One region of the Dehalobacter sp. MCB1 genome, then DNA from elsewhere that is predicted to be linked to it. Evidence: riboswitches for the same ligand, from Rfam matches in the RefSeq annotation. Region 1 holds a riboswitch; each other region holds the start of a gene.
The links. A riboswitch is a leader RNA that binds a small molecule or an ion and turns the genes downstream of it on or off. The one in region 1 is predicted to bind cyclic di-GMP.

Region 1 (7,469 bases):
GGGCGATTAATTATTTCAGAGCGCATAAAGAAGTCAGAGATGTACTTTTGTCAGGAGGGGACGCCTTATGCCTCTCTGATGAAAGGCTGGAAGCAATCATAAGATCAATACGAGAAATCAAACATGTGGAAATAATACGGATAGGCACAAGAACACCAGTTGTCATGCCTCAGAGAATTACCGATACGCTCTGCGAAATGCTGAAAAAATATCATCCAATTTGGCTGAATACTCACTTTAACCACCCCAAGGAACTGACAGTTGAGGCTCGCATGGCATGTGAGAAATTGGCGGATGCCGGAATTCCTCTGGGCAACCAGTCTGTACTTTTAAAAGGCATTAATGATTGCCCCTATATAATGCGTGATTTGGTTCAAAAACTGGTAAGCTCCAGAATCAGACCATATTACCTTTATCAGTGCGACCTTTCAGAAGGAATAGAGCATTTCAGAACTCCGGTTTCTGTAGGGATTGAAATCATAGAAATGCTGCGTGGACATACCTCGGGTCTAGCTATTCCACAGTTTGTTGTGGATGCGCCTGGAGGCGGGGGGAAGATCCCGGTCAATCCACAATACTTGATTTCATATTCCCCTGAAAAGATCATTCTTAGAAATTATGAAGGTGTAATTTGCACGTATAGCGAGCCTCGGGATAAAACGCACCAGTGCCGAAAATGCGGCACGTGCAGTAAATTCAAGAATAAAGAATACCGGGGATTAGAAAAGTTATATAGAGATGAACAAGTGTGCTTGATTCCAAGTAGAAACGTAAGACTCAATAAGAGGGAGGACTTCCATGAATATAGATCAAGACGAATGTAAAAATTTATATACTAACTTTTCGGGTGTGGACATGTACGTGGATTATCGCAATAAAAGGCTTAAAATATTGAGTCATTCTCTTTTGTCAGAGTTAATAATCAAAGAGATAATTGATTATTCCAAAAAAGAAAATCTGGGTAAGATTATTGCGAATTGTTATAAACAAGATCTTAGTATCTTTAAGGAATGTGGGTTTGTAGCAGAGGGGGGTATCGACGGTTTTTTTCAGGGAGAGGATGCAACTTGTATATCCCTTTTTCTTGATACAAAGCGCAAAAATTCACTCTATGAGGAGAAAGAAAACAGAATTATCGATTATTGTGTTAAGAATACCAATAAATTTGAGCTGACTAAGAATAAAAACTATACGATAAGGCAGGCCGTGCCGGACGATATTCCCCAGATGGTTCAGCTTTTTCAAACGGTATTTGAAACCTATCCAACTCCTATTTTTAGCAGAGAGTATCTTCAAGAAGTCATGCGGGATGATGTCTTGTTTATGGTGGCGGAAGAGGAAGGGAAAATTATTAGTATTGCTTCGGTGGTTCTAGACAAAGAGAACATGAATGCTGAAATAACTGATTGCGCCACTTATCCAAAGTATAGAGGCAGAAATATATTAAGCGAATTGATATTCCAACTGGAAACACACTTGAAACGTAATGGCTTTGCTACAGCATATAGCCTTTCAAGAGCTAACAATCTTGGGATCAACAGGTCTTTAAGCAAGCTGGGGTATATGTATCGGGGTAGACTAATCAACAACTGCCATATTTGCGGGGGTTTTGAAGATATGAATATTTGGGTAAAAACTTTAAAATAGTAAAATACTATTTTGTAAGTCAAGGGGAAGAAGATTTTTGAGAGATAGCCTGATTTGCTAAAGGATTATATTAAAAAACAAATACTTAAGGTAAATACCTGGACAATTCAGCATAAAGTGGATATATTCAGGGTATTCAAAAGAATAATTTTTTGTTATAATATAAAAACTTAAGCAAAAATAACAATATATAGTTGTACAGGTTGGTGCAAACTTCGTGAAAGTGAAGGACGCTAAAGCTATGGGTCTAAGGCTGCTTGTAAGTTGCTATGATTGCCAGGCTGCAAGTAATATGAACTTCTTGGGGGGGAGTAGTTCCGTTTTGGAGTACTCTCTTTTTTATATCTTTAATTTTCACTTGGGAGGATAGTACATATGAAACAAATGGGCATCAGACAAGCATTCAGAGCAAATTTTCTGGGTCACGCTCCGGACTGGTACAAAAGAACAATTCTTGCTTTTCTGGTGTTGAACCCTATTTTGATGGTTACCGCCGGTATGTACGTTACCGGGTGGGTGTTGATTGTCGAATTTATTTTTACCCTGGCAATGGCGTTAAAATGTTATCCGCTTCCTGCCGGTGGGCTTCTGGCGATCGAAGCCGTTGTGCTCGGACTTACTAACCCTCATATGGTCTATCACGAGGTTGAAATGAACCTGCCGGTTATTCTTCTTCTGATGTTCATGGTTGCCGGGATCTATTTTATGAAAGAAGGTCTTGTGTACCTGTTTTCCAAGCTCCTTACTAAAGTACACTCTAAAGTCGCGCTTTCATTCCTGTTCGCTGTACTGGGTGCGGTTCTTTCTGCGTTTTTGGACGCGCTGACCGTAACGGCAGTGATTATCGCCGTGGCCTATGGTTTCTATAGCATCTTCCACAAGTTTGCTTCCAGCGAAAAAGTATACGAAACGTATGACATTAATCACGACCATAGTGTTGATGACAAACTTCATGAAGACCTGGACGAGTTTCGTGGTTTTCTGCGTAATCTTATGATGCATGGTGCTGTGGGCACTGCGCTGGGCGGAGCAATAACACTGGTTGGTGAACCGCAGAACCTGTTGATTGGCTCCATTATGCAATGGGACTTCGTAGATTTCTTTATACAATGTGCCCCTGTGTCTATCTCGGTATTGATCGTTGGTCTTCTGACCACCATTATCCTTGAAGTTACTAAGTTCTGGGGGTACGGCTACCAGCTTCCGGAATCTGTGAGAAAGGTTATGGAAGATGATGTAAAAGCCAAAGATGCTGCCAGGAATATGCGCGGACGTGTGCGCCTGATTGTAATGGCTTTGTGCGGCGTTCTGCTGATCTTCTCCCTGGCACTACACCTGGCGGAAGTAGGTATTATTGGTCTGATGATTATTATCCTGCTTACTGCTTTCAACGGGGTTACTGAAGAAAAGCGCATCGGTCATGCGTTTGAAGAAGCATTGCCGTTTACTGCGCTGCTGGTTGTATTTTTTGCTGTCGTTGCGGTTATTCATGACCAGCATTTGTTTACGCCGATTATTCAATGGGTGCTGAACATGGAAGGGCAGAACCAGCTTGTGGCTTTCTTTGCGGCCAACGGTGTCCTTTCGGCAATCAGTGACAATGTTTTTGTGGCTACGGTATATATGACTGAAACACAGCAAGCGTTTGAAGCCGGGGCCATTGCGGTGGAGCAGTACAACAAGCTGGCAGTTGCCATCAACATGGGTACAAATATCCCTTCCGTTGCCACACCAAACGGTCAGGCGGCGTTTCTGTTCCTCTTGACTTCTGCTCTAGCACCGCTGATTCGCCTGTCTTACGCTGAGATGGTAAAACTGGCTCTGCCATACGCCGTCGTTATGACTGCAACAGGTTTACTGGCAACAATGTACCTGTTATAACACTTGAGAATATCAGATTACAAGGGTTTAAGCATTACTGATCTTTTAGTATCTCGACTTTCGGTGACCTTATATACGATGAGAAAGATTGTCCGTTGTTAATACTGAGGTTGTCACACTTTTAAGCCTGGCCACATATCCTACGAGTGAAGTTAGCCCCAAGGAGTGTGGATATCATGACTGATCCAGTAACCGATATCATCAACGGACGCACGCCGCATGTCATCGCGGCTGAAATTAATATGATCAAATACCAGACTGAGAGGATCTACCTTGCCGCCGCTGTCGAGATTGGCAGGCGGCTGACGGAAGCCAAGGCCCTGCTTAAGCATGGAGAATGGGGCAAGTGGCTGGAGGAGTCGGTCGATTTCTCCCAGAGCAGAGCCAATAAACTGATGCGTATCTTCACAGAGTACGGAGCAGGACAGCTTACCTCCTCAAATTCGGATTCGAATCCGAATTTAAACTACAGTCAGGCGGTGCTTCTTTTAGGTATCCCAAAGGAGGAACGAGCGCAATTCATCGTCGATCTGGATATCGAAGGCATGACCAATCAGGAACTCAGGCAAGCGGTCAAGGAACGGACACAAGCCAGGCAAGAAAAAGACCAAGCCTTACAGGAAAAAGACCTGGCCCTGCAGGAGAACACGGATCTCCAGAAAACAGTGGAAGACCAAAGCGGTATCATCACCGGGCTGACTGCGGAACTCGCCAATCTAAAGGTCCAATTGGAGAACGTCAAAACGTCCAAAGAAGAACTCGCTAAAACGGCCAGGCAGCTGAATGATGCGCTGGAATCCCTCCAAAAAAGCTCAGCCGCCAAGGGCTACGAGCGGATGAAGACGAACTTTATTAATACGTCGCTCAAAGTCAGGGCCAACCATATCGCCTTCCTCTGTGAAAACATGGATCAAACCATCAAGGAAGTCAAGCATAAGCTGCTCCAGATCGCCCCTAATGACAAGGAGACGTATATCATTTATAAGAATAAAATTTACGATCTTCTGGATAGGTGGCTTAAAGATGAGACGTGGAACAGGCAAGCTTGCCCCATCAGAGATACACAGTAAGAAGTGGTAGATGATGAAGGGCCGGAAAAACGCGGCGGACGCTGTCGTTGTTTTCCGGCTTATTGTTGCCGCGTAATGAGAAAAATGCGTTACAGTTCGTTCTAAGTTAATTCTGTTCTCCCCTCAAAATAAGTACACCTTTCGGATAATGCGCCTGCATCCAGTCCAAACCGTTTTTATCTGTGAGCCGCTGTGTATGAGCTTTATAGGCATCATACCAGTCCTGATGATTCGTGCTGGCGTATTTGATATCCTCACTGCCGAGGATCTTTCGGCACAGGATCTCCATCACACTTCCCTTTAAGCCTGTCTGCCCGCCTTTTGCAAATTCGGAAAATAGGTAAGGCAGTGCTTGTTCATCCATGGCCAGAATGATATTGTACTCTGCCTGATGCGCTTTGATATAATCATAGGGATTGGAGGAAGGTAACGGTGATGACATGATTTTCTCCAAGCACAGCTCAATCTGCTTAGCTTTGTTGACCGCCGTATTTCCTTCATTTCCAAGACTGAAGTACACATACTCCAGACGTGTAAGCAATTCCTTCAGCAAATCGGCACTTTCGGCATATACGCGTACATCTCTCTGCATGATTTGCTCGATTCTGCTTCTTAAGTAAGTCGTGCTATATCCTTCATATTTTCCCGCGCTGTCGGTAAATTTTATGTTAATGACTTCAACATTATCGACTAGGCTGAACAACAGGATGGCATTGCGCCCAAACACATCACCGATCATTCCGTTTTCCGCAGAAATCGCTGAATCGTCGTTGATCCGGTACTGAATGGTTAGACCATACGGCGCGGTCGACGTCTGCAATTCGACTTTATCCCGTACGACCCCTTTCGGCAAAGGCATCGCGTCAATCAGTGCGATAACCTTGCTCGCATTGCCTACATACGGTGTTTTGTTGGCCAGTAATTTATCTACTGCATAACCAGCGTATGTTTCCTGTCCTGCAGCCGTGTCATTGACCGGGTTTGCCACAAATCCAATCATCAACGCTACAATCATAACAACTGCCGCCGTACCAATCCAAACACCGGGTTTTCTGTAATGGATCACATTTTTAATTCTCTCTTTAATATTGTTTGCACCGAAAGCTAAAGGGGTAGCCTGCCAGAAGCTGTTCTTCTGAACTGCCAACGCCAGCAGGGAATTGGAATAATCTTCTTTGATCTCTTGTCCCTTGTTTCTGATAACCGTTTCATCGCAGGACATTTCCATGTCCTTAACCATCAGCGCAAAGCAGAACCACATCAACGGATTAAACCAATGGATGATCAGAACCAGAAATGCCGCCGGTTTGATCAGATAATCGCGTCTCTTAATATGTACCGTTTCGTGCGCCAGTACATAGGGTAATTCCCGGGGCGAAATGCCTGCAGGCAAATAAATTCTCGGTCTCCTAAAACCAAAAACAAACGGTGTGCTGATTTGATCTGTCTCATAAATATCCGGTAAAGAAGCATCCAGCAGCGTAGCCGTTTTGATCTTCCCTGCAATTTTAAAATAGGAAAAAATATTCCAAATCAGCAGCACCATAACCCCGGCCATCCAGACCATACTGCCAAGCAACATCATCATAGAAAGCGGACTTACATCCATTGCAGCGACCAGAGGCAGCGTGCTGCCAACTGAGCTGTTTACTGTACCGTTTATTGCATCATTTATGTTCCCAAGGCCTGCCATCACCAGCACCTCAGGTAAGGCATCAGGCTGCATAGCGGGTTTAATAACGTTTAAGAAACTAAAAACTGAGGTAAATGAACCAGGACAAACCAGTCTGAAGAAAACCGCCAGCCATAACAAATAAGAGAAGATTTTCGGTGCCCTTTTCAGAAGCTGCCGAATCAGGATCACACCCAGAGCCACGTAGGAAGCTGTCATGCTCATACCGACAACAGTGCTGAATACTGTCATCAAGCTGTTCATTGCATCGCCTCCTCAATAATTCGTTTTAGTTCTTCAGCTTCCTTAGCCGTGAGCTTTTTCCGATCAAGGAATGCTGTTAAAAATTGCGGCAGAGAACCTTCAAAGTTTTTTTCAATTAAAGATTGGCTCTCATACTTCTGCGCTTCTTCCTTTTTAATACGTGAAGTGACTACAGTATCCGTGTTGTCTAAAATGCCCCGTTCACATAGCTTTCGCAAAACCGTGTAAGTGGTTGACTTCTTCCAGCCCAGTCTTTCCAAAGAAAGCCTTACAAGCTCAGTCGAATTCACCGGTTCCTTTTCCCAGACGATACTGACAAATTTATACTCCGCATCAAATAATTTATAGTTTTCCATGATAGCCCCCAAGGTTTATCTTAATAGACCTATTTGTAAGTTTATTCTAATAGACCTCAGTTGTCAACAGAAAATCTGCGGTACTTCAGGACCCTGAAAATTTTGTTCGAGGACAACCGATCAAAGCCTGATATATTTTGTTGCTACTGATTGCACAAACGCACTGTCATGCTCCACAAACAGCAGGGTCGGCCGGCATCTTACAATAAGGTCCTCAATCTGCATTCGGGACAGGACGTCAATATAGTTCAGCGGTTCATCCCAGATATACAGATGGGCCTGCTCGCAGAGACTTTTGGCCAGGAGCACCTTTTTCTTCTGCCCTGCGCTGAACATACGCATATCTTTTGCAAACTGAATACCTGAGAAATCGAGCTTGTGCAGAATGGTTAGAAGGCGGCTCTCCTCGATCTGGTGCTCCTCGGCAAAACTGCGCAGACTGCCCTGCAAGTAAGCGGTGTCCTGTGAAATATAGGAGACTTTTAGATTACTTGCAATATTGACCTTGCCGCTGGAGACAAGATCTTCTCCAATCAGCAGCTTAAAAACACTGGACTTGCCGCAGCCATTCCTGCCACT
Region 2 (7,469 bases), on a different contig from region 1:
TTGACGACCTATCGGATCCAGGGAAAAGACCGCTATGAAACGGCGGCTAATATTTCAACGACATCCGTTGAAAACAGTACCCGGGCTTTTCTAGCTTCAGGCAAAGTCTTTGCCGATGCGCTGAGCATTTCTTCCTACGCAGCAGCCAATGGAATCCCGCTGCTGCTGACCGATACGCAGAAAGTCCCCACAGCAACCCTGAATGCACTCCAGAAACTTGGCGTTACTGAAATTACCCTGATCGGCGGTGAAAGCGCAATTAGCGCTTCGGCTGCAAATCAGCTCAAAACAGCCGGGTATACTGTCAGCAGACTGAGTGACCTGGACCGCTACAAGACCAATGTGGCGATATTAAAAAATCTTCCATATAATATGGACAAAATGGTTGTCGCGACAGGCGGTTCCTTCCCGGATGCACTGGCAGGCTCTGTGCTCGCCGCTAGAAACAATAACCCGATCCTACTGGTTCCGAAGGATGAAAATGCCCTGCTGAATACGCCGACTACAGCTTATCTTGGATCAAACAGAGCCAGTGTAAATAATTTCTTTTTCTTGGGCGGTTTTGATGTAATCAGTACGGCAATACAAAATATTGTCCGGATCGGGAGCACCAGTTCCAAAATATCGCTGCAGTTCTGGGATGGCTATGCCAATAAAACAACCTATGAAAACCAGCTGTCCTATGTTCCGGGTGATCTGGCGGACTATATCGATGTTCTGGTTCCGAACCTTGCAGGAGCCGTTCAGGCCGACGGCAGCTTTGCCTACAGGTTCAGCAGTGCCGAAACACCAAAATATCTCGTCGCCTTGGGACAGAGTAAAGGCGCTCAAGTCGTACCAATGGTCATGAGCAGCGGCAGTACGGCTGATTCCGTGCTGCAGGACACGGCCAAGCGCAGTACCTTTATCAACAGTGCTGTCAAACTTATTGCGGAAACCAATGCCGACGGCATTCTGGTCGATATGGAAGCACTCTCCGAAAGCTCTGAAGAAGGCCTGACTGCGCTGATGCAGGACTTATATACGCGGCTTCACCCGCAAGGGAAGCTGGTCATGGTCTCTGTCATGTCCAAAACCTCTGCAACCGATCAGCCCTGGTACGACGAGTACGATTACAGTGACCTTGCGCAGGTTGTAGATTATATTCAGATTATGTCTTATGACAAACATTATTCGACGTCTGCTCCCGGCCCGATTGCGCCATTGGATTGGGTCAGAGAAGTTATCGCTTATGCTGTGACTGAAATCCCTTCGGAAAAGATTCTGATGGGTGTACCTTACTACGGAAGAGCCTGGAGAACAGAAGGAAGCGGCTGGGTGTCCAAGGTCTTTGGCTGGGCAGTCGCGACGCAGACCGCTGACCAGTTCTGTGCTACAATCACCCGAGAGACCACGTTGACAGACCCGATCGGCGTACCGACCTTTAAATATGTCGATGAAAGCGGCTACAGCAGGACAGCTTATTTTGATGACCGGCTGAGCTGGGGAGAAAAATTGGATATCATGGACGAATACAATCTCGGGGGCATCGGCGGCTGGTCCATGGGCTGGATCAACGAAGTCAGTACTCCGGAGCTATACCCGCTGCTAAAAGAGCGGATCAACTAATTTTTTACAGACTCCATGACGTTGAGTCTGCATGCCACAGTTCCAGCGTCAAGCGGAGCAAGGAAGCGAAGCGCGGCCTTTTGACGGCCACGGATGGCCTAATGTCGCGATGCCATGGATGGCAAGGAGCGACGTGTCAAGGATGACACAACGGCCGAAAGCGGAATTGTGGCATGCAGACAGGCCCGATATACTTAAGTCTGACTGTAATTTACTATTTAGTACTAGAGGGTGTTCACGCACCCTCTTTTTTCTTACTGAATATTGATATCAGAAGATAAGAAACTAAGAAGTGGGGTTTCAAGATGATAACTAACCTTCAGTTCTGGGATGGATACGGCAGTAAGGCGGCTTACGAGAAACAATTGGCCTGCGTTTCCGGCAATCTTCTGAAATCAATTGATATCCTGGTCCCAAATTTTGCAGGGCCGCTGCAAGCGGATGGCAGTTTTGGCTGTGTCTTTACCGATCCTGAAATACCGAAGTACCTGGTCGCTCTCGGACAACGCAGCGGCGCCAAAGTGGTTCCGATGGTGCTGGGTAGCGGCAAGACTGCCGGGGATATGCTGCGTGATCCTCTGAAACGCAGTATTTTTAAGGAAAGCTGCCTGAAGCTCATCAGGGATACCGGAGCGGACGGGATTCTGGTCGATCTTGAAGCGCTCTCGTCCGATACCGGACCGGGACTTACCGCTTTAATGAAAACCCTCTATGCGCAGTTATCCGCCGAAGGAAAGCTCACCCTCGTCTCTGTGATGTCCCGGACTTCCGACACAGCAGAGCCCTGGTGCGTTCAGTATAATTACCCTGAACTCGCCAAATATGTCGACTATATACAGATCATGTCCTACGATCTGCATTATGCTACATCCGCTCCAGGTCCAATCGCCCCACTGGACTGGGTAAGCAAGGTCATGGCTTACGCAGTTACCCGGATTCCTTGCGAAAAAATTCTAATGGGCATGCCCTATTACGGAAGGGCTTGGCGACAAGACGGCACCCGCTGGGCATCCAAGGCACTTGGGCTTACCGTTGCCATACAAACCGCTTCTCGCTATCATGGAAAAGTTACCAGAAAGACCGTCCCTTCAGACCCCCTAGGCATACCGTTTTTTTTCTATACGGATGAGCATGGCTTCCAGTGGACAGTTTATTTTGACGACTGTCAAAGCTGGAAGGCAAAACTTTCCTTAATCAACACATTCGGCCTTGGCGGGGCCGGCTGCTGGTCCCTGGCCTGGCTAGATCAAGAAAGTGCTCGAAAATTAAACCCGCTGCTGCAGGAATTATTTTGCTAAAAAATGTCACATACTAGTTACATCTTTTTAAAAAACTATTGCCAAGAGGCAATTTGTATACTATAATTTGGATAAGCAAAAGCGATAAATGGCAAATCCGCCGAAAGACGGAGACGCAAAGCTACGGGCCTAACACCACAAGGTTATGGCAGCCGGGTTACCGAAAGTGCAGTTATAGTGCTTATAACGCCTGTTTCGGTATCCGGAACAGGTATTTTGTATTAATAGTTAAACGATTTTCAAAACTAAATAGCAGACGATAATGGCAAACCCGCCGAAAGACGGAGACGCAAAGCTACGGGCCTAACACCGCAAGGTTATGGCAGCCGGGTTACCGAAAGTGCAGGACAAGTCTTTATCATTTTGACATAATGATTGCCCTCTTCAGGTAGCCCCTGAAGAGGGATTTTTTTTAACCGAGAAAGGTGGTTCAACACGATGCAAAGAAAATTATCTTTGAAAGTAATATCAGTTGTTTTGGCAGCTCTGATGTTTATAACCCTTAGCACAACAAAAGCAGAAGCGGCTTACAACGTAGCGTTCCAGACAGATACCATACAGGTGACCTCTCCTTCAATTAGTGGCACCCAATATGACCGTTCCTTCACCATCGAAGGGACAAGCACTCTGAGTAAGATCTGGCTTTGCCTGAGAGGACCCAATGGGGAAATCACAACGGTCCCCGTCTCTGTGAATCAAGGTGTGTTCTCTAAAGTAATTTGGCTGCGTTTTGGAGCCGGTCTATATACGATCTGGGTTGGAGACAACGGAAAACAGTTTGACGGTAGCATTCGCTTCGAGGTACAGAATACTTCAACAGAAAATTACTTTTGCCTAACTCCTTCCGGTTTTGTAAATAGTGACAATCCTACCATCAAAAACCTAGCAGCTTCCCTTACGAAAACATGCACAACGGATATGGATAAAGTAATCGCCATACACAGCTGGGTTACAAAGAATATTGCTTATGATACCAATGCGTATTACAGCGGAAATATCGGCGTCAATACAGCGACAGATGTCATCAGAAGCAAAAAAGGAACATGCAGAGATTATTCCTTCGCCTTCACAGCACTGGCCAGAGCAGCCGGTGTGCAAACCAGAGTCGTATATGGAGATGCCTGGAGCAGCTCGCAGCAGGCCTACGAAAAACATGCCTGGAATGAAGCTCTGGTTGACGGAGAATGGATCAGCATCGATACTACCTGGGATGCAGGTTATATTAAGAACAAGAAATTCGTAACGGCCAGCACGACCAAATATCTGAACATGGATGCGGGAACCTTTGCGAAGACCCATAAAAATACTTCAGTAACCCTTTACTAAGAAATCTCCTGTCAAATCATATAAGATAATAATAAATCCGGCATCATCCATGATGATGTCGGATTTATTGATGAAGTCATTCAAATCATTTCATTGGCAATCGTCTGATTGGCAACGATCGGCTGGTATCTTGCCTTCAAGATGACATCGTTCTGTCGTGTCTTTTCTCGGAAGGCATTCTCAAGACGTCCAACAACCATCCGCGTACTCTCCACATTAATGCCCTGTAGGATAAGGACCAGCTGGAGTTCATCCCAGGTTGCACAGACATCTCCCTTTCGCAGACTTCTGGCGACAATTTCTTTTAATGTCTGAAAAGCTTTGTCGGCAGCGTCTTTGTTCAGTACCGTTTTTTCACTGGGCTGCAAGGTCAATAGCACTGTAAACATTGACTGGCCGCTGCGTTCTACTCTTCGCCTTTCGAGATCATAAACAGATTTAAAAGTTGCTCTGTCACAGAAAAATGGTCCGTCACCATCCGTGCCGGCAATTTCCTCCTGTACGGATTCGATGTCAGCCCGCACAGTCTTATCCTTCGCTGTAATCCTACTATATAGATTCCTCAATTCGGTAGATGGCCTGACACCAAATTCCTGATACAGTTTACTTGTGATATATTCATAATTCTGTTTGGCATCTTTCACTTTTCCTTCTTTGAGAAGTGCCTCCATCAGGATAACATGAAATTCTTCCTCAAGCGGTTCATTAATGATCACTTTTTCACAAACCTCGATCACAAGCTTGTTCTCTCCTTGTGCTGTGAGAAGGCAGCAGTAATCCGACATCGCTTGGAGATACAAACGCCGGTAATGATTTCTCAGAGGTATTGTCCATTCGTTGTATATGGATTCTGAAAGGTAACTGCCCAGATACAACGCTAAGATATTTTGATAGTACGACATGGATTTTTGCGGATCAACAGATTTATTTTGCCTGGCTGCCGTAAAATATTGATCAAATTCTTCAGCGTCCAGCCGATAATTAATGTCCGGATTCCAGCCATAACAGCCATGGGTATATATAATCAGCTGATCCTCATTCATAGCATCATTGTCCAAGGCACCTTTATTCAGTGCCTTACGCAGACGGTAAATCATTGTTCGGAAAGCCTTATTGGAATACTCGTAATCCTGATCAGGCCAGAGCGTATCCTGAATGGTCTCGGGCATTATATTTTTTCCGCGGTTGGTGATAAAATATTTGAACAAATCCCACATTTTTTGAGACTTGTGGGACTCCGCGGACAAAACAACACTACCCCTTTTGACACAGAACTGTCCAAAGGTACGAATATAGATGGGTCCTTCTTCAATGATATTTTGAAGTTCTTCTTTTTCCAGTGCCACAATAACCATTCCTATCCAAATATTGGCTATGCTATATGTAAATTTATTATAAATTAAGTCCCTCTTTAATACAATATAGGATAAGAAAATATTGATTAAAATTGTGATTATTTTAGAACAAAAATAAAAAGAGGCTTTACCTCTTTTTATTTTTCTTGTATTTCTTTCAAAACAGCCCTGCAGGCCAGCCGCTCTGTCTTCGTGTAACAAGTGGTCAGGGTGAGGACCGGCTCTTCGGTGGGAGCGATAACGCTCCAATCATTGGTCATAATCGGATAAACCTTTTCAACAAAATAAATGTACTTTTTCCCTTTGTAAGTGAGATAGATCTGATTCCCGGGATTCAGTTTATATAAATTTCTAAACCATGATCCGTACATATCTTTATGGGCAGCAATCGCCGTATTGCCTTCCCCAGGGTATGCCGACTCTTCGTACCAACCTGGTCCGTACGAAAGCATGTATTTGGATGTTCCAACCACGACGATGGAAGAAAGGTGAATATTCGGTATTTCAATACGCATCATCGCGTTGATCTTCTTTGGTTGAACAGTTTGAGGCTTTGTCTCGGCTGCTGTGGCAGCGTCCTCAATAACCGGGGATTCCGTACTTAATTGGTCTGCACTTGTCGGTTCTATCGCCGAAATCTGTGAATTAAGTTCTTTTTCCAGGATAGACTGCTGATAGTAAGCTTTCAGGTTCGTATACAAGGGATAAAGCGCAATGAGTATCCCTACAATAATCAGAATCAAAGATACTCTTTTTATTATTATTTTGCCGTTCCTACTTTTCATGGTCTTTCACCTGCCTGACCCAATCTCTACTTACTCAACAATTTTTAAAAACAAACGGTAGTCTTTTTTATCCAATTATAAACTTATTTTTGAACTCTGCGAAGTATTAATCCTGAACCGGCTATCAAAAGACCGCTTATTAAATAGGCTGTCGTGTTGCCGCCTGTTTTGGGAAGATCTTTGGTTGGTAATATTTTTTCGGGCTGTGCAGCTACAGCAATTTTTTCTTTCTGTTCTTCAGAAGGGCTAAATACTTCTTCATCCATCACAGTAATCGCTTCATTACCATCAATAATCTGGGTTTGATATTGATTGTCGCTCGAAGTTTCATCCTCAACAGGATTCTGGGTCTCGTCGATGCCTACGCTGCCCTGAACCTCGTTGCTACTTCCGCTACCTTGATTCTCGTCGCTGCTTCCTGCATTATTTTGTTCACTTTGAAGCGTGATCCAGATGTTCAGTGACCCTTCTGCTTCCGTGCTATTTCTCCAGGTAGAGAAGGTCATTGTATGGTCATTTTTAACTACATCGATCTGTTTGATCTGATTCACAAGTTTTTCTTTATTATCTGCTTCTTTCCAAAAGCCTGGTTCCTGTTCCATCATCGGAATGACTGTCTCGTTACTTAGGGTGACACTTACTGCTGAAATACCTGTGATTTCCCCTTCAAAATGCACATTGATTTTGGTATTGGGAATGTTCTTTTCTTTTTCCTCATTATCGTCATTCTTGGCATACGCCACATTGAAAGAAAAAACAAGGTAAAAAATCATGCATACGGCGCCGATTTGAATCATTCTCTTTTTAAAGTTTCTACTGATGCTATTTATCATTTTTTTCATTTTCTTTCCTCCGTTTGATTTCCTTCTATCATATAGTCACAACTCAATTTACAATTTTATTATCATCACTATACACAATGCCTGTTACAACTTAGTCACAAGTAAATCACAACGATGAAATGATGTTACTATAAAGTAATCTTCATTGATCCTAGAAAGGTAGAAAAATATAAAACCGGGATATCTAAAGATATCCCGGTCAGATTGAAAGCTATTCTTTTAATACTTATTTTGAATACTTATTCGTCTCGCTTA
Region 3 (7,469 bases), on a different contig from region 1:
CAAACCTACACTTGTTTCCATTACTCAAACAGGAGCGATAACATTTAATGTTAAGTTTTCTGAAGAGTTAGCAGCGAATCCGACTGTAGCTATTGTTGGAAATGCAACCACAAAAACTGAAAAAGATACATCTGATGCAACGAACTACAAAATTACTGTAACTAATCCTCTTGAAGGAGCAACAGTTGTGGGCGTAACTGCTTTCACAGACTTAAGTGGTGAAGCTGGAGACAACACATCAAGAGTAATAAGTTTTGTAAAAGATATTGCTAGCCCTAAAGTTACTTCTACTGCAGTTGTTGCTGACACTGCTGATGGAAAACAGTATCTTGAAATTACTTTTGATAGAGATGTAACTGTTGTTGGCGGTTCTACAGTTGATGCTGTTGGTTCCTATGTTAAAGACTATGTAACCACTAACATTGACCCTGCAGCTGTAGCTGTAGCTTATAAGAATGTTGACAATAAGAGGCTTGTTCGTGTAGCTTTAGCTAACCTTGTTGCTGGAGCTGATACCAAAGCTGCTGTCTACACTGTAGATTTAGCGTTTGCAAACCTAAATAGTACTGCTGGAATAGCTGCTGATGCTGTTAAGGCTGTATCCTTCACCCGTGGTGAAGATGGTGTTGGTGCTAGTACAGCTAAAGTTGCTGTAGTAGCAGGTACTGTAAAACAAGGTGTTGATAACAATAAGGTTGAAGTAGTTTTTGATAAAGCAGTTGATGGGGCTTCCGCTACTGCTGTTAATAACTATTCTGTTGCTGGTGCTGTAGTACAATCAGTCACTCTGTTAGCAGTTGGAGCGGATACTCCTGCAGGAACAGTTACCGCTGCTACTGAACAGGCTGTTGTTCTTAACCTGCAAGCTGGCTCAAACCTGTTCACAGGTCTCCGTAATATCACTATTACCAATGTTAAAGCATTAGGTTCTTCTGTAGCCATTGATGCATACACTGGTACTGTAAATATCAAAGAAAACGTTGTTCCGACAATCACCTCTGCGAAGTTAACTGCATTAAATAAAGTTACGTTAACTTTCTCAGAAAAAGTTGATACACTTGCAGTAGACACTGATTTCGAACTTTACATCGGTGGATCCAAATTAGCTGCAAATGATCTAGTTTCTACGGCTGCTGGAGATGATGTAACTACTGTAGTTCTGACATTAGAAGCAGATGTTACAGCAGCAAATATTGCTTCTGGATTAACACTTAAAGCTATCTCTGGTACTATCAATATTGTTGATACAGCAGGCAATAAAATTTCTGTACCATCTACAGGTGTTACAGTAACCCAATAATTGCTAACCAATTCTAATATAGATGTTAGAAAACTGATAGCAACTTTTAAGGAGTCGACTCAAAAGAATTTTGAGCTCGGCTCCTTTTTAGTGTGCCACGCATAGCGGTTAACTGTAAGGTAAGCGTCTAATGACAAGGTGTATATTTCCATGGGACTTTTTTTCGACAGTTCCGAATATTGACGAAACAGCCTGCACGAAGTATGATGGTTGTTAGAATCAGATGTCAATACTTCTTGGAGGAATCTTAATGCGTTCGAGAAAGTTAATAATCATGACCTTAATAGCATTCTTGGGACTTTTATTTCCAGTACAAGCATTTGCTGATACCGTGGCAACACTTGATTTTGATAAAATTGAATCATTGATGAATGCCAGAAATCCGATAATTTCTGAAAATATGAGTACATATACTAATGCTGTAAATGGAAAGACACAGGGAATTGCTGCAATGGATGCACTTCTGGCTCAATGGAGCGCGGTGAACGCAGCTTATGGCGGGGGCACCGGCGCAAACCCACAATATGAGGCTGCTATCAGCTATTTGCTTGCTGCTCAAAAAGCTGCTCTTGATCAGCAAAAATCGTCCTATACATCCATCAATACGACAAACACGCTATTAAATATTGAAAAAGGGAACAATACACTGATCTGGAGTATGGAGATGCTGTATATCTCCTATAATGCGATCGGTTACCAGTTGGACGATTTAATGGTGAAGAAGTCTTTGGCTGAACGGCAGGTAAAGATATTAAAACTACAGCAGAAACTTGGGATGGTAACTCAGCTGACTGTCGATGAGGCAGAAAATAGTCTCCTGGCACTTGAATCAGCGGTACAGAACCTGAAAGAGGCTAAGGAGTCCATTCTCCAGCAGTTTAATTTAAATCTTAACCAGGATTATGATTGTGTACTTACGGTTAATGATGTTCCTAATGTAACGAAAGACCAGATTGCCGGCATAGACGTCGATAAGGATTATCTGGATGCCAAGGGCAAAAGCTATGATTATATTCTGGATTCCTACTCGCTTGATTCCGAACGGAAGTTTAAAAACAATTTCTATAGGGCCTATCAAACTGTTCTGGACAAACAGCAAGCCTTGGATGTCGAAACCAAAAAGATGGCAACAGCCGAAAGCAAATGGAAGATTGCCCAGCTCAAATACAAATTGGGAATGATTTCGGAAATCCAGTTTGAAACAGAAAGAAGCACGTATATGAGTCAGCAGACAACGACCGAGATTGCGAAAGATACAGTGATGCAGGCTTATCGCCAGTACGAGTGGGCTAAGAGAGGATTGATTGTATCTTCGAGTACAGGTGCATAAATTCAATGTATATGTCTAAGAAGTGTCAGTAAGACACTTCTTAATTTCAGGAAGGACTAATTGAGCATAAAGGACGGTGGGACAGCGATGAAGGGCAAAGTATATAAGGTTTTGGTGTTAGCGGCAGCATTTATACTCCTGGTTACGTTTACGTTGCCCTTACCGATTTCTTTGAAAAACATATTGACGGAGGATACATCTTCAAAAAATATGTCTTCTGGGGAAAAGGCACCGATCACTACGGCAGTCTCGGCTCAGGAAGATCTTAGCACGTTGTCGGATGCTAAATCAAAACCACAGGAGCAGATTACATCAAAGACAATAGATCAGGCAACCGAAGAATCAATCGATTCTTCAGAGGCAGACAGCAAAACGCTTAAACAAGCAGTAGTACAAGTCCCGGAAACGATATCAGAAACGCCGAAAAGCTCTAAAACAAGCGTACCACAAACAAGCTCTTCAGAAGAAGCCAATCCTAATCCACCCGAACCTGCGGCCAGCCCCAGCACCAACTCCGAAATCCAACAAATGCTGGCTCTGATTAATTCTGAACGCTCCAAAGCCGGAATTTCTTCGCTTGAGCTTAACCCGAAGCTGACAAATGCCGCGCAGCTGAAAGCGGAAGATATGGTCAGTAACAATTATTTTTCCCATATATCGCCTACCTGGGGATCCACTTTCACGCTGCTTCACAGCTTAGGTATTACATACAGCAGTGCTGCAGAAAACCTCGCAGGAGACAGTTCGGTTGAAGCTGCTCATCTTGACCTGATGAATTCGGAGGGGCATAGAGACAATATCGTGGATGCCTCCTATGCTTCAGTCGGCATCGGCATCTCAAAAAGCCCGGTGTACGGTTATGTGTTTGTACAGATCTTTACAGACTGATCGGATAGATATCAAAAATAATTGTATAAATTTCGAATCATTTTCTGAGACTAAAGTCTCATTTTTTGTACCCCATTGGTCTGAAAAAGGACCCAAAACAATTGAACTTTTAAAGTAGCTATACTATAATGACCTCAGCCAAAACGATAATGGCAAATCTGTCGAAAGACAGAGACGCAAAGCCACGGGTCTAAGGCCGAAAGGTTATGACAGCCGGGTTACCGAAAGGGGTAAATAGAATGATCCATAAAAAGATTCTGGTTTCGATTCTCTGTGTCCTTTTAATTATTGCGGTCGCACCTTCTTGTGTTTTTGCTGAAACAACAACCGGCGAAAGCACGGTCACTGGGGAAATCTTAGCAAGTACTCCCAACACGACCGTAGATCCTACTACTGTAGATCCAACCGCCACAGATCCAACAGATGAAGCAGCTGTTGAAGATGAAGCCGGTGTAACACCGGACAGCTGGCTCTATTCAATCGAACAGATGATTGAAAATGTCCAGGTTGCTGTAACTTTCTCTGATGAAGGAAAAGCGGAACTGCTGGTTGAGTTTGCCAATGAAAGACTGGCCGAAGCGGAAATCATGTCCGAAGAGAACCAGCTTGATTTGATGGAGCAGGTTCTGAGAGCATATTCAGATACTATTAAAAAAGCAAACTTTCAGGTGCAACAAATCATTGAAGATACCGAAGCAGCTGAAGGAACTGAAACCGATGGTGCAGATAATAATGCTGTAAATGAAGAAGCTGTAGCAACTTCTACGGAAGAAACAACTACTGATGAGACAGCCACGGATGAAACGGCGGCAGTTGACACAGAAGAAAATACCGTCATCAGCAATCTACTTGCCAGCATTGAACTTGTCCAAAGTGATGCCGACAAGATCGTCCTTAAAATCACCGGCGGTCTGACAGAAGAACAGGCTGAAATCATGCAGAATATTATCCAAGCCGAAGTCCAGAATACCATTGCGATTAAAGCCTATGTAGCCGCGAAAGAAGCCTATGCAGAAGCTGTGCAGGAATTTACGGCAGCCAAGGCAGAATTGGGACAAGCCCGTGCTTCAGGTGATGAGGCTGCCATTGCAGCTGCCCTGGAAAAAGTCGGGCAGGCTGAACAGTACAAAAACGACATGCAGGAGCTTAGGAAAGATATTCAGAAAATCAAAGTAGAGACGAACAAAGAAACGAAGGAAGCCTTGAAAGAGCAAGCCAAAATTATGAAGGAATACAAGAAAACCATTAGGGAACAAGCCGTGAGCGACCAGGAAGATAGCCTGGAAGCAGGGGACGAACAGGATCCAACAGTTGCAGACGATCAGAATGCCACAGCCGATGGCCAGTCTACTTCGGATGAAACAACAGTGGATGCACAGGCCGTTCAGAACACGGTCATAAATACCTCTTCAAATAACGGGCATAACGATAAAGGGCAAGGAAAAAGATAGGACTTTATATTTTCGATAACTGAGAATCATTCAAATCACATTAAATACCTCCTTAGAAGAAACAGACAGCTATCAGGCAGATAAAGTGCCAGGGCTGTCTGTTTTGTGGTTTACATCTTTTATGCCGGTACTGCCCGCTTACACTTGCGGAGGATCATAAAGGTCATTGGTCGTGGTTTCAATGACCTTTATATCCTTTACCCCTGTAAGGGCACCGTTTGTCGTGAGGAATATCCCGCTTGCTATAAGCGAGTTCATAACGTCCATGGCTTCAGTTAGCAGGATATCCTCTCGCGGTTGGGGAACCGTTAGGGAAAACGTGTTCCCTCCGGTGGTCGCGAAAGTTAATCTTGCTGTTCGGTTGGTGGTCACAGCCAATTGAATCACCTCCTTGACGCCTGAAATTGCCCTCCGCTTTACGCTTCGTTTGTCAATTCATCCGTTCTTCTGAAGTAAACGTCAAGCAGCGTATATTCCGACAGATCGAAGATGGCGTGAGCCGCCTCATAGACAGCTTGATTCGAAGCATTGTAAACAATATTGTTAAGGGTTCGCTGTTTGGTTATCGGAGCACCGGAGGTGCTGACTCCGGTCTGATAAACCAATACCAGAGCGGCGCCGGATGGCGCTGAAACAACGGCCATTCCCATCATCTCCTTTCCCTTTTATTGGACAGCTTACGGCTGTCTTGTACATACTATGCTTGGCTTGTCCAAAGGTTCCCAAAAAAAATCAGGAACTAAATCTAAGCGGCTTCTTGGGGGGCGGCCACTCTTTAATCGTCTCTGCCATGTATTCAATCAGCCGGTTGGCTTCTTTTCTTTTTTCTTCTTTCAGGTTCGGATCGATATGCGCCAGATTGGTGAGCGCTGTCGTCAGATCGAAGAAGGTATCGGCGATTGTTTTGCAGCAAGTGTCGCATTTTTCTACATGCTTGATGTGAGCGTCGGGGTCATGTTCGGTTTTAAGGTTGTGGGTCGGCAGGGCGGGTTGACCGGTAGAGAAGGCTTCTGCATTGACATTTTCCGGATTCGTTGGCCTTGACGCAGCCTTAGCCTGCTCATTTTTTAATTCGGAGATGGTGCTGTCGATCGTCTCCAGCCCTTTTTTAAGTACTTGATTCTCCTGAAGAGCCTGGTCCTTTTCCTGATTGGCCTTGTCTCTGTCCTGAAGTGCCTGCTGCAGCTTCTTGGTGGTCATACCGCCGACATCATTCTGCTCGATGAATTCCTCCCGCTCCTCTGCCGGTAAACCCAGAAGGAGGAGGGCCTGGGTGTAAGTCATATTCGACATTGATGTCGATTTTGACGTGTCGGATCCGTCAGAAAATTTAGGCCCGTACTCTTGGTAGAGCTTTATCAGTCTTTCGGCAGTTTTCTGGGAATAGCTCACAGACTCCAGCCACTTACCCCATTCCCCGTGTTTAACCAGAGCCTTGGCTTCCAGCAAACGACGGCCGATTTCAATGGCGCTGGCAAGTACTATTTTTTTGGTTTGGCAGGTTATCATCTTTATTTCAGCCGCTATGACAAGCGGCGTGCGTTCGGTGGTCAGATTATCCATCCCGCCCACCCTTTCATTATGAGTCTAATTGCAGCATATGCAGATGGGCTTCGGGTGGTGAAGGCTTGGCTTTATATTAAAATTGAACTCTCAATTTCTGTGAATCAATAAAGAGATTCTTTCCGGTAAAAACAGTATCTAATTTAAACCCATTGACCAGGAAGACAAAGAAAGATAAGATAAGAGGAGTGATAAGCCGACCGACCAGTCAGTCGCGACGGGCACGGTCGCATCATTCATGAAGATGTCCCAATAAGAATACACTTATAAAGATATTAATTATCGGGGGAGTAGAAAAATGGCGCTGAAAGACATACTTAAAATCAAACGGCCTGAGCCGAAACAGGACGGAAGCCCGGATCTTAAAAAACCTGTTGGGAAGAAAAAAATGATCATCACCGTGATCGCAGTTCTGGTTGTCCTGCTGATCGGTGTTAGAATCTCCGGTGCAGTGAGATCAGCTGCTGAGCAAAAGGCGGCGGAACAAAACCGGCAAAATTATGTCCCGGTTGAAGCGATAACTTTGCAAAAACAGAGCATTTCTTCGGCGATCACCTTAAGTGGTAAAGTCGAAGCGGATAAAGAAGCTTCTATTTATGTTACCACCCCGGGTAAAGTGACTGCGGTCCATGCCAAAGTAGGGGACCAGGTCAGCAAGGGGCAAGTGCTGTTCAGCCTCGATAAATCCGACCTGATGGCAAGCTATAATCAGGCAGCTGCTGCCTATCAGCTGGCGCAGGGCGCCTATCGGACCAATATGGCCAATTATGAGAACAATAAGAAGAATTATGAGAATATGAAGCAGCTCTATGAAATCGGGGCGGTAAGCAAGTCTGAGCTTGATCAGGTTGCCGTCCTGGCTTCCGATGCCGTTCTGGAAACGTATCAAGGCCAGCTGGCCCAAGCCAAGGCTGCTTATGATGCGGCTCAGAAAGCC
Region 4 (7,469 bases), on a different contig from region 1:
AATTTTTAGAAAAGTCCGGCGTGATTTCATATTTTTTATCCTTTCACGGAGGGAGTAACATGTCACTAAAAATTAATAATTCCACCCCAAAAAATAATTTTGGGATTGATCTTCATCAATCTTCAGAAAAAAAGGAAAGCAGCTTCAGCAATATTCTATCACATTCCCGTCAACTTCAAAGCCAGGAGATGCAACTTTTTCTGAAACGTCTTGAAAAGCAGGGACAAAAGCTCTCCGAGAACAGATCTTTGGAAAATCTGATGGAATTTAAAACCCTGGTCAAAAGTTTTCTTCAATCAACCTTTGGAAAAAGCAGAAATATGCAAGAGGAAACTTTTTGGGATTACCGAGGCCAGCCGAAAGTCATGGCCCGGGTAACGAAAATCAACAAGACACTGGAAGAATTGGGTGAACAGGTACTCTCTTCCCAATCTGAACCGTTAAAAATCCTGGAAAAAATCCATGAAATTAAAGGACTTATTATCGATTTATTCACCTGATATTAAAATTGAATTGGCCTTTACAATATTTTGAATAGTTATTAAAACGTTGTACTAGCGGAAGGAGCAATAAAGAATGATGAACGGCACGGGCATGATTACGGATTATCCTAGATTCGTTAAAGCTTTCCAAAATGTCAGCGGTCTTGACTTGAACTATTATAAAGAAAACCAGATGAAGAGACGGATCCTAAACTTCATGAACACAAGGGGCTACCAGGAAAATTATACGGACTTCCTGAAGGACCTCAATCTTAAACCTGACCTTTACGATGCTTTTTTTAAACACCTGACCATCAACGTCACACAGTTTTTCCGTGATGTCAAGCAGTGGGATGTCTTTCGGGAAAAAATTATCCCCGATTTGTTGAAGACCAGATCTTCCTTAAAAATATGGAGCGCGGGCTGTTCAGCAGGCCAGGAAGCCTGCACCATGGCGATCATTATGGCGGAATATTTTCCGGGAACAAACTTCAGTATTCTTGGAACAGATATTGACGTCAACGTCTTAAAGCAGGCCCAGTCAGGTATTTATGACGAACGTGATTTTGCCAGCACTCCCCCCTATCTTCTTGATAAGTATTTCAACAAATCTGATATGAAATTTCAGATTAAAAGCACGCTCACCAGGAATCTGACTTTCAAGACGCAGAACCTGCTTACCGATAGGTTTGACCGGGGCTTTGATCTGATTGCTTGTCGCAATGTCGTGATCTATTTTACCGATGAAGCAAAGGATGTGCTGTATAAAAAATTTGCGGACTCCCTGAAGACGGAAGGGATCCTTTTCACAGGCTGTACAGAGCATTTATTTGGCAAAAGCCAGCACGGTCTTAAATCCGTTTCCTCGTTTTTTTATCAAAAAGTATAAGATGATACCGGCATTGCCAACCCAGCTTCATTTTTAGCTTCGTGGTATCCAAGGCGTATCTCCGATCGTGTCCGTGGTATCTTTACAAAGTGTGAACAGAGATGCTATACTTTTCTGGACACAATCGGGTTGACAGGATTTTCAGATTTCACTTAAAAATACAATATGGTTTTTAATGTGTTGGAGCAAACTTTACGAAAGTGAAGGACGCTAAAGTCATGGGTCTAAATTAGGGGATTCGAAATGCATGTAATGCGTTTCCAGGATATTCTGACAGGATTGCCAGACTACAAGGATTTTGAACTTCTCAGGGGAGAGCAGTTCCTTTTACGGATCTGCTCTTTTTTATTTCAACTATTTTGTGTACTATAACCGGTTAGGCCAATAAAAATTGACCACACTAATGATGGAGGTGTACGATTCATGACCTTGATTCTGACCCTTGTTATTTTTGTAGCTACTTATGCACTGATCGTAACGGAGAAAATCCCGCGGGCTGTCACCGCGGCCCTCGGTGCCTGTCTCCTGATTCTTTTAGGTGTATTCCCGCAGAAAACTGCTGTCGAACACATTGACTGGAATACGCTGGGTTTACTTATCGGCATGATGATCATTGTCGATCTGACCAGACGTTCCGGTGTCTTCGGTTTTCTGGCTATTTGGGTCGCCAAGAAAGTCAAAGGCAATCCAATCAGACTGTTGATCTCTTTGGCTATACTGACTGCCATTTTATCGGCTTTTCTGGATAACGTGACGACTGTTTTGCTGATTGTTCCGGTCTCCATTGTGATTGCTGAAACCTTGAAATTAAACCCGATGCCTTTTCTGATTACCCAGATTCTGGCCAGTAACATCGGGGGAACCGCGACCCTGATCGGTGATCCGCCGAATATTATGATTGCCGGACCGGCAGAGCTTACTTTTATGGATTTCATGGTGAACCTGACACCTGTGACAATTGTAATCTTGGCTGTTACCCTGTTGGGCTTTTATTTTCTTTATCGCAAAAAGCTAAAGACCGATCAGGAATCCATCGCCCTGCTGCTGTCGCAAAATGAATACGACTATATTAAAGACTGGGCCCAGCTCAAAAGAAGCCTGGCCGTGCTTGCTCTGACCATTGTCGGTTTTATGCTGCACGCCGTCATCCATGTTGAGACCGCTACGATTGCGCTGGCCGGAGGCATGCTGCTCATGGTACTGAGCCGCGAGGAACCGGAAGAGGTATTTCTAGCGATTGAATGGCCAACGATCTTCTTCTTTACTGGATTATTCGTTTTAGTCGGAGGATTGGTCGAAGTCGGCGTCCTGGACAAGATTGCTGAATGGAGCCTGGGGCTTACCGGCGGTGTGCCGGTCGTCATGGCGATGCTGATCGTCTGGCTTTCCGCTATTTTTTCGGCTTTCGTCGATAATATTCCGTTCGTGGCCACCATGATTCCGTTGATTCAAAAAATCGGGGTCCTCGGTGGGCTGACCCCGGAACAGCTCCAGCCGCTCTGGTGGTCTTTGGCTCTGGGCGCCTGCCTGGGCGGAAACGGTACAATTGTCGGCGCCTCGGCCAACGTCATTGTTTCGGGGATTGCCGAAAAAAACGGCTATCCAATCAGTTACAAAAAGTATTTCCTGATCGGGTTTCCATTCATGCTTCTATCCATTGTGATCGCCTCGGCGTATATTTTGCTGCGATACTATTAAATTCTTTCCCGTTCTTCAAAGTGAGTATGAAGCAGTCTATGGGCCATGTCGTTGAAAGGCTGGCCCAGATATTCCTGATATAGTTTCTGGATTTCTGAATTCTCATGAGATTTTCTGATCTTTTTATTTTTGTCTTCTTGATAGATGGCTTCCTGACGCTTTCGAACAATTTCAAAATTGCCGTGATGGTAAGGCTGCCCGCCTCCAGCAACACAACCTCCGGGACAAGCCATAATTTCAATGGCTTCATATTGATCCTTGCCGTCCCTGATTTCTTCGAGTAGGGTCCGGGCGTTTCCGAGCCCGCTGGCGATGCCTATCCGTAGCGTCTTATCGCCAATTTGCACTGTGGCCTTTCGCAATCCTGTGTCTCCTCGGAGCTGCTCCAACTCAACTTTCTGTAATTCTTCACCGGTCAGCCACGCATAAGCTGTCCTGAGTGCAGCTTCGATAACCCCGCCGCTGGTTCCGAAGATCACTGAGGCGCCTGTGGTCTCACCCAATGGTTTGTCGTATTCACTCGAAGGCAGATTGATAAAATCGAGACCGGCTTCTTTGATCATCAGGCCAAGTTCCCGAGTCGTAACGACAATATCGACGTTATTATGCTCATCCTTGGTCAGTTCCGGACGCTTGGCCTCAGCTTTCTTGGCAATACAGGGCATGACGGAGACCATTACGATATTGTCCGGGTCAATGCCATTCTTCTCGGCATAGTAAGTTTTTACGATTGTACCGAACATAATATGCGGCGACTTGCAGGTGGAAGGCACTTCCAACAATTCAGGAAACTGATGCTCAATAAATTTGACCCAAGCTGGACAGCAGCTCGTAAGCATCGGGAGTGTTTTATTGTTCTGCAGACGGTAGATCAGTTCTGAGGCTTCTTCCATAATTGTCAGATCCGCTCCAAAATCCGTATCGAAAACTGCGTTAAATCCAATACGTTTTAACGCGGTTACAAGCTGCCCGGTTGCAATTGTTCCCGGTTCCATATCAAATATTTCTCCGATGGCTACGCGGATAGCAGGAGCAGTTTGGACAATCACATATTTATCCGGATCATTTAAAGCTTCCCATACTTTATCGGTATGATTAATTTCCGTAAGCGCCGCTGTAGGGCATACCTGGACACATTGCCCGCAGTAAGTACAAGAAGACTCTACCATCGGAATATTAAAGGCAGGGCCAACGAAGGCTTCAAATCCGCGGCCAATCCCTGAGAGGATACCGCAGGTTTGGACCTTATTGCACATCGTTTCACAGCGCCGGCAGTAAATGCACTTGTTAGCGTCTTTGACGATTGCCTCACTGGATACGTCCTTCGGATAATTCATCCGTTCACCTTCCCAGCGGATATGCCGGATCCCCAATTCTGCGGCTAAGGCCTGAAGTTCACATTCCCCGTTTTTAGGACAAGTGAAGCATTCATTGGGATGATTTGATAACAAAAGTTCAACCGCCATTCTTCTCGCCGTAATTGCTGTAAGCGTATGCGTAAGTACTTCCATTCCGTCCGTAATGGTGGTTACGCACGCCGGGACAAGTTTATTCCGGTTTGTTTTTGCATCGATTAGCTCAACCATGCAGACCCTGCAGGAAGCCGTCTGATTGACCATTTTAATATCATGCAAATCCAGATGACATAAGGTTGGGATCCGAACCCTTGCTTTATGGGCAGCTTCCAAAATGGTGATGCCTTCAGGGAGCCGCAGATATTGATGGTTAATTTTAAAATCAACCATTTTTTTGGCAGGATGCGTTTGTTGAGCGTGGGTCATGGTTAGCCTCCTATGATTTCAGACCAATTTTGTTCTTTGCCTGATATCGTCCTTCCCCCCGGGGATGGTCGATGTCTTTAATCAGGGCCAGGTATTCATCCCAAAAATATTTCATGGTACTAATGACCGGGTTGGGGGCAGTCTGACCAAGCCCGCAGAGCGAACTGCCTTTAACCATGTAAGCAAGCTGTTTGATGGCATCTATATCTGCCATTGTTCCTTTGCGACGGGTAATTAGATTCAGCTTTTCATATAACCGCTTCGTACCAATCCGACAGGGGGTACAGCGGCCGCAGGATTCATCCATCGTAAACTCCAGGTAAAACTTGGCGATATTGACCATATTATCGGTTTCATCCATGATGATCATGCCCCCTGATCCCATCATAGACCCGATACTGACCAGGTTATCATAGTCTAAAGGAATATCCAGGTGTTTCTCCGGAATCACACCTCCAGACGGTCCGCCTGTTTGGACGGCTTTGAATTTATGGCCATTGGGAATACCTCCACCAATTTGAAAGATAATTTCTCGTAAGGTTGTTCCCATTGGGACTTCGACCAGGCCAACATTTTTGACTTTACCGGCCAGCGCAAAAACCTTGGTTCCTTTACTTTTCTCAGTGCCAATGGAAGCGAACCAACTGCTCCCTTTAAGGATAATCGGCGCAATATTGGCAAACGTCTCCACATTGTTCACACAGGTCGGACAGCCCCAATATCCTTCTTCGGCAGGATAAGGCGGCTTATAATTTGGCTCACCGCGTTTTCCTTCACAGGAGTTAATGAGCGCTGTTTCTTCCCCGCATACAAAAGCCCCGGCCCCATATTTCAACTGGATATCAAAAGAAAAAGACGTGTTGAAAATATTTTCTCCCAGGAATCCCAATTCTCGAGCCTGCTGCAAAGCAGTTTGCAGTCTGAAAATTGCCAGCGGGTATTCGGCTCGGATGTATATGAATCCGTTGGCGGCGCCAATCGCATAGCCGCCGATCACCATGGCCTCTAAAACAGAATGAGGATCGCCCTCCAGGATGCTCCGGTCCATGAAAGCCCCCGGGTCACCTTCGTCTGCATTGCAGATGATATATTTGTCCTTGCTTTTTTGATTTTTTGTAATTTCCCATTTGAGACCTGTGGAAAATCCCCCCCCGCCACGGCCCCGTAGCCCGGATTTTTTTATTTCGTCTATGACCTGATCCTGGGACATTGTTGTCAGCACTCTTCCCAAGGCTTCATAGCCTCCGACCACAATATAATCCAAGATATTTTCCGGGTTAATCAAACCGCAATTGCGCAAGGCAATCCGGTATTGTTTCGGATTTTTTGCTGTTTCTGACATCATAGCCTCCAAACAAATTTACGTACTTTGTAATTTACGCCCGCTTCTACATCCGGTCAAAGTTTATTTCCAAAGAGAGACTTTCAACTGCTTTCCCATTTTTAATATGCTGCTCAATAATTTCGCGGACCTTGTCTTTGGTTACATTGCCATAGAGAACCGGTTGTTCACCTGGTTTATTTACCTGAACAGTTGGTTCCGAGTGACAGCAGCCAATGCAGCCGACAGGAACAACTTGGGCATTGGTTATGTTCTGGGCAGTGATTTCATCCGAAAAAGTATTGTAGGTCTCCCTTGAACCTGATGAGATGCCGCAGGTGCCCATCCCCACAAGAATTTTGATTTGTCCTTCCGGCGTTTGGCCGCCTTGTTCTATATTCATATTTTTTTGGTATTCTTCTTTGATTCTTTTTAAGTTCTCCAGCGAACCAATCTTCATACCAGCATCTCCTTCCGGCGGTATGATTCGAGGATGGTATCCAGATCCTCTTCTCTCACCCTGCCAAATACTTTGTCATCGATCATCATAACAGGAGCCATGCCGCAAGTACCGATGCAGCGGACATCTTTCAGTCCAAAAAGACCGTCAGGTGTGATTTCATTGGATTCAATGCCAAGCTTTTCTTTCAGTCTTTCCATAATTTTATCCGACCCTTTGACAAAGCAAGCAGTCCCCATACAGATACTGATCGTATGTTTTCCCCTTGGCTTGGTTGTGAAGTAGGAATAAAAGCTGACGACCCCGAATACTTCTGCTCCCGAAATTCCCAATTTTCGGGCAATAAAAAGTTGTACATCTCTCGGTAAATAACCAAAAATATTCTGGGCCTTATGTAAGATTTCAATCAGAGCGCTTTTCGTTGTTGGCAAATTGATAATAAAAGCTTCCAGTTCCTCAAATTTTTCTCTGGGCAAATTTCCCTTGGCGGGTTCCATAACATCGATTGCCTGTGGCTTAGTCATAGCAAGTACACGGTCCTTTCCGATAACAGCAATAATTTTTCATGGCAAAGAGCTATTCAGTAATAGTTTGGAAAAATAGCATAGATTTATTCAGACAAGAGCTTGGGCATAAAATAATGCAATGAACTTTTGCATGTTCATTGCATTTCTGGTTAGCCATTATCTTGTTACTTCATTATTCATATCGTCATTCTCAAATCATTTACATTATTATAGAACGTATTACTCATATACTATCCGTATTCCGTCTATTTCTTACTATACTGACACAGTGGATAGAAAGATCTGCTCTCCAAAGATCATTACGGTAAATA

Region 2: linked by a shared signal. The riboswitch ahead of A7K50_RS09350 (transglutaminase-like domain-containing protein) and the one ahead of nhaB (sodium/proton antiporter NhaB) in region 1 are both predicted to bind cyclic di-GMP.
Region 3: linked by a shared signal. The riboswitch ahead of A7K50_RS09390 (DUF5667 domain-containing protein) and the one ahead of nhaB (sodium/proton antiporter NhaB) in region 1 are both predicted to bind cyclic di-GMP.
Region 4: linked by a shared signal. The riboswitch ahead of A7K50_RS02575 (ArsB/NhaD family transporter) and the one ahead of nhaB (sodium/proton antiporter NhaB) in region 1 are both predicted to bind cyclic di-GMP.

The regions. Positions count from the first base shown of each region.
Region 1 covers NZ_LXPC01000001.1:158,170-165,638, forward strand. Annotated here, with positions in the region: gene ablA (lysine 2,3-aminomutase) at 1-824, shown strand, start outside; gene ablB (putative beta-lysine N-acetyltransferase) at 799-1,647, shown strand; cyclic di-GMP riboswitch class I at 1,845-1,936, shown strand; gene nhaB (sodium/proton antiporter NhaB) at 2,023-3,528, shown strand; gene A7K50_RS00760 (DUF3102 domain-containing protein) at 3,705-4,598, shown strand; gene A7K50_RS00765 (M56 family metallopeptidase) at 4,705-6,534, opposite strand; gene A7K50_RS00770 (BlaI/MecI/CopY family transcriptional regulator) at 6,531-6,890, opposite strand; gene abc-f (ribosomal protection-like ABC-F family protein) at 7,011-7,469, opposite strand, start outside.
Region 2 covers NZ_LXPC01000012.1:325,350-332,818, reverse strand. Annotated here, with positions in the region: gene A7K50_RS09360 (cell wall-binding repeat-containing protein) at 1-1,608, shown strand, start outside; gene A7K50_RS09355 (glycosyl hydrolase family 18 protein) at 1,914-2,906, shown strand; cyclic di-GMP riboswitch class I at 2,987-3,071, shown strand; cyclic di-GMP riboswitch class I at 3,161-3,245, shown strand; gene A7K50_RS09350 (transglutaminase-like domain-containing protein) at 3,345-4,232, shown strand; gene A7K50_RS09345 (BTAD domain-containing putative transcriptional regulator) at 4,313-5,578, opposite strand; gene A7K50_RS09340 (class E sortase) at 5,725-6,372, opposite strand; gene A7K50_RS09335 (LPXTG cell wall anchor domain-containing protein) at 6,456-7,214, opposite strand; gene A7K50_RS09330 (SpaA isopeptide-forming pilin-related protein) at 7,467-7,469, opposite strand, start outside.
Region 3 covers NZ_LXPC01000012.1:338,235-345,703, forward strand. Annotated here, with positions in the region: gene A7K50_RS09375 (cell wall-binding repeat-containing protein) at 1-1,300, shown strand, start outside; gene A7K50_RS09380 (TolC family protein) at 1,551-2,630, shown strand; gene A7K50_RS14350 (CAP domain-containing protein) at 2,691-3,518, shown strand; cyclic di-GMP riboswitch class I at 3,660-3,744, shown strand; gene A7K50_RS09390 (DUF5667 domain-containing protein) at 3,725-4,969, shown strand; gene A7K50_RS09395 (DUF2922 domain-containing protein) at 5,108-5,347, opposite strand; gene A7K50_RS09400 (DUF1659 domain-containing protein) at 5,386-5,613, opposite strand; gene A7K50_RS09405 (DUF3102 domain-containing protein) at 5,702-6,532, opposite strand; gene A7K50_RS09410 (efflux RND transporter periplasmic adaptor subunit) at 6,831-7,469, shown strand, end outside.
Region 4 covers NZ_LXPC01000004.1:75,804-83,272, forward strand. Annotated here, with positions in the region: gene A7K50_RS02555 (M20/M25/M40 family metallo-hydrolase) at 1-30, opposite strand, end outside; gene A7K50_RS02560 (YaaR family protein) at 60-500, shown strand; gene A7K50_RS02565 (protein-glutamate O-methyltransferase CheR) at 577-1,371, shown strand; cyclic di-GMP riboswitch class I at 1,546-1,666, shown strand; gene A7K50_RS02575 (ArsB/NhaD family transporter) at 1,795-3,069, shown strand; gene A7K50_RS02580 (NADH-dependent [FeFe] hydrogenase, group A6) at 3,066-4,850, opposite strand; gene A7K50_RS02585 (NADH-quinone oxidoreductase subunit F) at 4,861-6,195, opposite strand; gene A7K50_RS02590 ((2Fe-2S) ferredoxin domain-containing protein) at 6,239-6,631, opposite strand; gene A7K50_RS02595 (NAD(P)H-dependent oxidoreductase subunit E) at 6,628-7,155, opposite strand; gene A7K50_RS02600 (A24 family peptidase) at 7,414-7,469, opposite strand, start outside.